Linked DNA regions of Ruegeria pomeroyi DSS-3. The protein of the gene in region 1 interacts with the protein of each later gene in a pairwise test. Links are inferred from orthologs where the notes say so. Each region holds a gene or a part of one and is shown on either strand. Other genes may lie near its edges.

The links.
Region 2: the proteins of leuS (region 1) and ligA interact in binary tests that used the Escherichia coli proteins (3 or more experiments, as listed by UniProt). The link is inferred for Ruegeria pomeroyi DSS-3 from one-to-one orthologs.

The regions. Positions count from the first base shown.
Region 1 is NC_003911.12:3,633,306-3,637,761, reverse strand. Bases 430-3,552 are described here. They hold leuS (leucine--tRNA ligase), read right to left. Parts: upstream 3,209-3,552; coding sequence 650-3,208; downstream 430-649. Other genes in these bases: SPO_RS17370 (DUF3576 domain-containing protein), read right to left, coding at 3,285-3,552; lptE (LPS assembly lipoprotein LptE), read right to left, coding at 430-663. Outside these bases: holA (DNA polymerase III subunit delta), read right to left, coding at 1-175; more of lptE, read right to left, coding at 172-429; more of SPO_RS17370, read right to left, coding at 3,553-3,791; SPO_RS17365 (porin), read left to right, coding at 4,090-4,456.
Region 2 is NC_003911.12:1,785,090-1,789,376, forward strand. Bases 762-3,715 are described here. They hold ligA (NAD-dependent DNA ligase LigA), read left to right. Parts: upstream 762-1,105; coding sequence 1,106-3,325; downstream 3,326-3,715. Other genes in these bases: ctrA (response regulator transcription factor CtrA), read left to right, coding at 762-967; recG (ATP-dependent DNA helicase RecG), read left to right, coding at 3,322-3,715. Outside these bases: SPO_RS08520 (DUF1153 domain-containing protein), read left to right, coding at 1-152; more of ctrA, read left to right, coding at 251-761; more of recG, read left to right, coding at 3,716-4,287. UniProt on the Escherichia coli protein: DNA ligase that catalyzes the formation of phosphodiester linkages between 5'-phosphoryl and 3'-hydroxyl groups in double-stranded DNA using NAD as a coenzyme and as the energy source for the reaction.

The sequences.
Region 1 (4,456 bases):
CGGGCATCCGGGTCAGGCGCATCTCTTCCTCGCCACCCGGGCCAAGAAGTGCCGCGATGATCTGCTGGCGTTTCAGCGCGATGCGCATGGCATCGGCCCCGTGGATCAGGATACCGGTCTTGCCCGCGTCGGGACGGGCGAAATAGCCATCCGCCTCGCGCGGGGACAGCTTCATGCCGGCGGGTCCAGCGTTGCGTAAAGCTGGGTGACCAGCTGATCGGAGAGAATCACCATCAGGCGATGACGGGCATCGCGTTCAGCGGCCAGCGTGTCCACGGTCGAGCCGGTCGCGGAATATCCGGTGAAACTGCGCACCTCGCCCGAGGCCATCACCGCGCCGCTCTCCTTGCCGGTCAGCGTATAGGTGGCGGTGCCGACGATGGAATAGCGCGTGGTGTCGTTCGAGGCGGTGATCGCCTGACCCTGCGAGGCAGTGCGCACCTTGACGTCCAGCAGATAGTCGGTACCGGCAGCGGCGGTCCGGCCAAGGTTTTGTTCCAGATTCTGCACCAGCCAATAGCTTTCGGCATCATCGGGGGCCGAAACCTCGACCCGGCCGCGCAGCGCGTCACCGGCGCCGCCGGGGCCATAGACCGGCTGCAGGCCGCAGGCGGCCAGCGCCACCGGCAGCATCAGCAGGGTTCTGCGGTTACACGACCACATTGACGATCCGACCCGGCACGACGATCACCTTTTTCGGGGCGGCGCCATCCAGCGCCTTTTGCACAGCATCGGTGGAGAGGGCCAGTTTTTCAACCTGCGTCTTGTCCATGTCTGCGGGCACGCTGATTTCCGCGCGGCGCTTGCCGTTGATCTGCACCGGCAGGGTGACCAGCGCATCGACCAGCATCGCCTCGTCCGCGACCGGCCAGGGCGCCGCCGCAATCAGCCCCTCGCCGCCCTGATGGGCCCAGATGTCCTCGGCCAGGTGCGGGGTCATCGGCGACATCAGCTGTGCCAGGGTCATGATTGCCTGCTTTTGCGCCGCCGCGCCAGCTTTGGATTTCGCCAGCGTGTTGGTGAAGGCATAGAGCTTGGCAATCGAGGCGTTGAAGCCGAAGCTTTCGATCCCGTTGGTGACATCGCGAATGCATTTGTGCATTTCACGCAGCAGGTCGTCATCCCCTTCGCCAGGCGCGGCGGAGTCCATTGCGGCGATCCTGTCGCACAGGTTCCAGACCCGGTTCAGGTGCTTGTGTGCGGCCTCGGCACCGGCATCTGTCCATTCCACATCCCGCTCCGGCGGGCTGTCGGACAGCACGAACCAGCGTGCGGTATCGGCGCCGAAACGATCGATGATGGCGACCGGGTCGACCACGTTGTTCTTGGATTTCGACATCTTGGCCGAAGGGATGATCTCGACCTCGGTGCCGTCCTCGAGATACCCCTTGCCGCCCTCAAGCCGTACCGCCTCGGGATAGTGATAGACCGGGCGGTCATCGGCGCCGGTGGTCTTGTAGATCGCGTGCGTCACCATTCCTTGCGTAAAGAGCGCGTTGAACGGCTCTTTCGACTTCTCGGGCAGGTGGCCGCAGATATGCATCGCGCGGGCGAAGAAGCGCGAATAGAGCAGGTGCAGAATCGCGTGTTCGATGCCGCCGATATACTGGTCGACATTCATCCAGTATTCGGCCTCGGCCATATCGGTGGGTGTTTCGGCACGCGGCGCGGTGAAGCGGGCGAAATACCACGAGCTGTCAACAAACGTGTCCATCGTATCGGTCTCGCGCCGGGCGGGTTTGCCACAGGACGGGCAGGCGCAGTCGCGCCAGGTCGGGTGACGGTCCAGCGGGTTGCCGGGCACGTCAAAGGTGACATCGTCGGGCAGGCGGATGGGCAGGTTTTCCTTTTTCTCCGGCACCACGCCGCAGGCATCGCAATGCACAACGGGAATCGGGCAGCCCCAATAACGCTGGCGCGACAGGCCCCAGTCGCGCAGGCGGAACTTGGTGACGCCGGTGCCCAGGCCCTTGGCCTCCATCCAGTCGATGGTGGTGTCGATCGCCTCTTGCCCGGTGGCCACATCCAGCCCGGCGAAATGGTCGATCCATTTCACCTTTTCGGTTTTCAGCGGCACAAAGGCCTCGGTCGCGATCGGCTTGGGATCGTCGAGCGCCACGAAGGTGTCGATCACCGGCAGGTCGTATTTGCGGCAGAAATCGAGGTCACGCTGGTCATGTGCCGGGCAGGCAAAGATCGCGCCGGTGCCGTAATCCATCAGGATGAAGTTGGCGACCCAGACCGGCAGTTCCCAATCCGGGTTCAGCGGATGGCGCACGCGCAACCCGGTATCGGCGCCCAGCTTCTCGGCCTTTTCAATGGCTTCCTCGGTGGTGCCGCCCTTGCGCATCTCGGCCACCTTGGCGGCGAGGTCGGGGTTCTCGGCCTCCAGCGCCTTGGTCAGCGGGTGGTCGGGGGAAATACCAAGGAAGGATGCCCCCATCAGCGTGTCGGGCCGCGTGGTATAGACGTCGAGCGCCTCGATACCATGCGCAGGCTCGGTCAGCGCCCAGGAAAATTGCAGACCGCGCGACTTGCCGATCCAGTTGGCCTGCATCAACTTCACTTTGGCGGGCCAGTCATCCAGCGTGTCGAGCGCGTCCAGCAACTCGCCCGACATGTCCGAGATCTTGAAGAACCATTGCGTCAGTTCGCGCCGTTCCACCAGCGCGCCCGAGCGCCAGCCGCGCCCGTCCTCGACCTGCTCATTGGCCAGAACGGTCATGTCGACCGGGTCCCAGTTCACTACCGCGTTCTTGCGATAAACCAGCCCTTTTTCAAGGAAATCGAGGAACAACGCCTGCTGCTGACCGTAATACTCCGGGTCGCAGGTGGCGAACATGCGCGACCAGTCGAGGCCAAAGCCCAGCGGCTTCATCTGCGCGACCATGGTCTCGATGTTCTTGTAGGTCCAGTCCTTGGGGTGGCCGCCGCTGGCCATGGCTGCGTTTTCGGCGGGCATGCCAAAGGCATCGAAGCCCATCGGATGCAGCACGTTGAACCCGTTCGACAGCTTGTAGCGCGCGATCACGTCGCCCATCGTGTAGTTGCGCACATGGCCGATATGGATGCGCCCCGACGGATAGGGGAACATCTCGAGCACGTAGTATTTCGGCTTGTCCGCCGTGCGCGCGGCCCTGAAGATACCGGCCTTGTCCCAGGCCTCTTGCCATTTGGCTTCGATTTCGGTGGCGGAATAGCGCGACATGGCGGTTCTGGTCCTTGATGAATGCAAACGCCGGGCGTGAACCCGGCGTGGTGATAAAGCGAATTGGCGCGAGGTTCTAGAGTTTGTCGTCGCCAATGCGTAGCTGGCGCGCCCGCGACAGAATCGCGTCTTCGACCGCGCGGGCGGTTGCGGCGCTGACCGGTGAGCCACCGCTGGTTTGCAGCGACACTTTCAACGACCGCGCCTCAAGTGCGGGATCCTTGATATGCACGGTGGCCCGGTACGAGCGGCCGCCACCCGGCGGGGTGCCATATCCGGTGACGATCACGCCGGTGAATGGATCGACCGACTGGATCGGCAGAAAGCTGAGCACATCCAGCGAGGCCGCCCAGAGATAACGGTTCACCTGAACAGTCTGCTCGGCCTTGGAGGGGCCGAACACATCCCAGATCGAGGATTTCTCGTAATTGGTAGGCGCGCTTTCGCGGTTGTTGGTGATATAGGAATCGTCCGCCGGCGGTGCGTCCGTGATGCGCACGCCCGCGCGCCGGTTGCCGCAGGCAGCCACGCCCAGGCACAGGGCAAGGACGAGGGTGGCTTTGAACGCGTTCTGCAAGGTCATTGGACGGTCCCGCTGCTTTCTGTTGGGAAATGTCCTACCCAAGCCACGTGAGGGGAGCAAGCCTCTATAGGGGGAACGCGCGCGTACGAGGCGGATTTGTCTGTTTTCTGATGGGCCGTGAGGGGGAAAAACCGCTGCCGGGTCACCGGACTGTGGCAAAGCTGCACCATCCGTGACGACTTTGCGTCGGGCTTGCCGCCAAGACTTGCAAACAGGGGGGCGAAAGAGCGAAACCCCTGTCCATACCCACGCCGGATTCACTGGTTTGGGCGTATGAATGAAAACCGAGGGAAACACGATGAAAAAAGTTCTCTTCGCAACGACTGCGCTGATCGCTACCGCAAGCGTCGCAGCAGCAGACGTTCGTATCAGCGGTTACGGCCGCTTCGGTCTGGACTACAACGACGCCAACGACCGCGCCGTGAACGGTGTCTCGAAGACCACCATCACCAGCCGTCTGCGTCTGCAGTTCGACATGTCGGCAGAAACCGACGCCGGTGTTGCGTTCGACGCTCGCTTCCGTGCACAGGCTGAAAGCCGTGACAACACCCCCGGCGGCGCGACCTTCAACGGCGCTCGCTTTGGTGTGTCCTACCAGGGCTTCCGCGTGAACGTCGGCAACATCATCGGTGCAGTTGAAAACATGCCCGGCACCTACCTCGAGA
Region 2 (4,287 bases), 1.8 Mb from region 1 along the record:
GAGGCGTGATCTATGGGCTGATCACGCTGGCAGAGGCCAAGCAGATCTATGGTCTGAGCGATGAGGAGTTCAACAGCTGGGTTTCCGCCCTGGCCGAACACGGAAAAGATGCATTGAAGGTGACCGCGCTAAAAAAGTATCGACAACTTTAGGTTGATCTTCCATAATGTGAATATCGGTAACGGCAGATTAACCTTTATTCGTCACGGTTAATTCCAGTACGGAATAGCGTTTAAGGCGGAGAACTGAGATGCGCATACTTTTAGTCGAGGATGATCCGACGACGTCCAAGAGCATCGAACTGATGCTGACCCATGCCAATCTGAACGTCTATGCGACCGATCTCGGCGAAGAAGGCATCGACCTGGCGAAACTTTACGACTACGATCTGATCCTGCTCGACATCAATCTGCCCGACATGAACGGGCATGAGGTGCTGCGCCAGCTGCGCATGTCGCGGATCGAAACCCCCATCCTGATCCTGTCGGGCGTCGACGATACCGAGAGCAAGATCAAGGGCTTCGGCTTTGGCGCCGACGATTATCTGACCAAACCCTTCCATCGCGAGGAACTGGTGGCGCGCATTCATGCCATCATCCGCCGCTCGAAGGGGCATTCGCAATCGGTGATCCGCACCGGCAAGATCTCGGTCAATCTGGATGCCAAGACGGTCGAGGTCGAGGGCCAGCCGGTGCATCTGACCGGCAAGGAATACCAGATGCTCGAACTGCTGTCGCTGCGCAAGGGCACCACCCTGACCAAGGAGATGTTCCTGAACCATCTCTATGGTGGCATGGACGAGCCCGAGCTGAAGATCATCGACGTGTTCATCTGCAAGCTTCGCAAGAAGCTGAGCAATGCAACCGGAGGAGAGAATTACATCGAAACGGTCTGGGGGCGGGGCTATGTGCTGCGCGATCCGCAGGCCGACGGGTTGCCCGATCCACGGATCGCGGTCAACGCCTGAACAGCCAGTCGCGAGTCCAGCGCGGCACCACCACTCACGCAGACTGATCTGGACCTGACCATGGCCTCGCCCTATCACTGGTCGCAAAGACCAGACAGACCGGGCGGGGCCATGACAGTTTCAGAACCCATCGAGACAATGACCGAGGCAGAGGCCGCGCAGGAGCTGGCGCGGCTGGCGGGGCTGTTGGCACAGGCCAATCTCGCCTATCACACGCTGGATGCGCCCGAGATTTCGGATGCGGATTATGACGCGCTGAAACAGCGCAATGCCGAGATCGAGGCGCGATTCCCCCACCTCAAACGTCCCGACAGCCCCAGCGAGCAGGTGGGCGCCCGCCCGGGCGAGGGATTCTCCAAGGTCTCCCATGCGGTGCGGATGATGTCGCTGGGCAATGCCTTTGACGATGCGGATGTGGCGGATTTCGACCGCTCGATCCGCAAGTACCTGGGGTTGGATGTCGAAACAGCGCTGGCCTATACGGCCGAGCCCAAGATCGACGGGCTGTCCCTGTCGCTGCGCTATGAACAGGGCGTGCTGGTGCAGGCAGCGACCCGGGGCGATGGCGAGGTGGGCGAGAATGTCACCGCCAATGCCCGCACCATCGCTGATATCCCCGCCCGGATCGAGGGCGCGCCCGAGGTGCTGGAGGTGCGCGGCGAGGTCTATATGAGCCACGCGGATTTCGCCGCTCTCAATACCCGGCAAGAGGCCGAGGGCGGCAAGCTGTTTGCCAATCCCCGCAATGCCGCCGCCGGCTCGCTGCGCCAACTCGACGCTGCGATCACCCGGGCGCGGCCTTTGCGATTCTTCGCCTATTCCTGGGGTGAGCTCTCGGAACCGCTGGCAGAAACGCAAATGCAGGCCATCGAACGGCTGGCCGGCCTTGGCTTTCAGACCAACCCGCTGACCCGCCGCTGCGCTGATCTGGACGCGATGATCGCGCATTATCGCGATATCGAGGCGCAGCGCGCAACGCTGGGTTATGACATCGACGGTGTGGTCTACAAGCTGGACGATCTGGGGCTGCAGGCGCGGCTCGGCTTTCGGTCGACCACGCCGCGTTGGGCGATTGCGCATAAATTCCCCGCCGAACTGGCCTGGACCCGGCTTGAGGCGATCGACATTCAGGTGGGCCGCACCGGCGCGCTCAGCCCGGTGGCACGGCTGACCCCGGTCACCGTGGGCGGTGTAGTGGTGTCGAACGCCACACTGCATAACGAGGATTACATCGCCGGGCGCGACAGCCGGGGACAGGAGATTCGCGACGGAAAGGATATTCGCGTCGGCGACTGGGTGCAGGTCTATCGCGCCGGTGACGTGATCCCCAAGATCGCCGATGTCGATCTGAACAAGCGGCCAGAGGGCGCGAACCCCTTTGAGTTTCCAGAGCAATGTCCCGAGTGCGGCAGCCCCGCCATTCGCGAGGAAGGCGACGCCGTGCGCCGTTGCACCGGCGGTGTGATCTGCCCGGCGCAGGCGGTGGAAAAGCTCAAGCATTTTGTCAGCCGCGCCGCCTTTGACATCGAAGGGCTGGGCGCCAAGCAGGTGGAACAGTTTCACGCCGATGGCTGGATCCGTGAGCCCGCCGATATTTTCGAGCTGCGCAGCCGCTATGGCGAGGGGCTGCAACAGCTGAAGAACCGCGAGGGCTGGGGTGAGAAATCGGCAACCAACCTGTTTCAGGCCATCGACGACAAGCGCCGCATTCCGCTGGCCCGTCTGATCTTTGCCCTGGGCATCCGCCACGTGGGCGAGGTGGGCGCCAAGGATCTGTCGCTGCATTATCGAGACTGGGACGCGATGGCAGCGGCACTGGACACAGCGCGCCTCGCCGCACTCGCCCATCGTGCCGCCGATACCGCCGAAGAGCAGGAGCGCCAGCAGGCCCAGGCCGAGGGCCGCCGGGCCCGCATCAGCGATACCCGCGCCGCTGTGATCGCCGCGCAAGAGGTGCCGCCCGAGGCCGCCGCCGCCTGGGCCGACCTGATCGGCGTCGACGGGATCGGCGCTACGCTGGGCCTGTCCTTGTCCGATGCCTTTGCCAATGGTGACGAACGTGCCGCCTTTGATCGGCTGAGCGCGCATCTGACGGTGATCCCCCCCGATGCCCCGGCACGCGACAGCCCGGTTGCGGGCAAGACCGTGGTCTTTACCGGCTCGCTGGAAAAGATGACCCGGGCCGAGGCCAAGGCCCGGGCCGAGGCGCTGGGGGCCAAGGTTGCAGGCTCGGTCAGCAAGAAGACCGATCTGCTGGTGGCCGGGCCGGGCGCGGGCTCCAAGCTCAAGACCGCCGAGAGCCTGGGGATCGAAACCCTGGACGAAGACGGCTGGCTGAAACTGATCGAGGGGCTATGAGCGGGCGGCCGGAACAGCTCTTCCCGCTGTTCGCGGGTCTGGAGACGCTCGAAGGGGTGGGGCCCAAGACCGCGCAGCTGTTTGCGCATCTGGATGTGGAAACCCCGCGCGACCTGTTGTTTTCGCTGCCTTATTCCGTTGTCGACCGACGCCGCCGCGACACGATCCGGGGCGCCGATCTGCCCGCGACGCTGACGGTCGAGGTGACGGTGGGCGCCCATCGCCCGGCCCGCGGGCGTGGCGGCGCCTATCGTATCTTTGTCGAGGATGCGCAGGCCGATTTCCAGCTGGTCTTCTTTCACGCGCGCGGCGACTATCTGAAAAAGGTGCTGCCCGAAGGGTCGCGCCGCGTCGTGTCGGGCAAGGTCGAGCTGTTCGATGGTATGGCCAACATGGTCCATCCCGACCACATCCTGCCGGTGGCCGAAGCGGGCGAGATCCCCGAATTCGAACCAGTCTACCCGCTGACCCAAGGGGTGAGCCAGCGCACTGCCTTCAAGGCGGCGCGATCGGCGCTGGCACGGCTGCCCGATCTGGCCGACTGGATCGACCCGGCCCTGCGCGCGCGCGAAGGCTGGCCGGACTGGGCCGATGCGATGCGCGCGGCCCATGCGCCGCAGGGGCTGGACGATGTGGCCGCCACCGCCCCGGCGCGGATGCGGCTGGCTTACGATGAACTCTTTGCCCATCAGCTGACCCTGGCACTGGCGCGGCGGCGCGAGCGCAAGGCGCGCGGCATCTCCAGCGTGGCGACCGGCGCGCTGCAATCGCGGGTGCTGGCCAGCCTGCCGTATCGCCCCACCAACGCCCAGGCCCGCGCGATCGAAGAGATCGCCGCCGACATGGCGGCGCCCGCGCGGATGAACCGGCTGTTGCAGGGCGATGTGGGCGCGGGCAAGACGCTGGTGGCCTTCATGGCGCTGCTGGTTGCGGTCGAGGCGGGCGGGCAGGGGGTGATGATG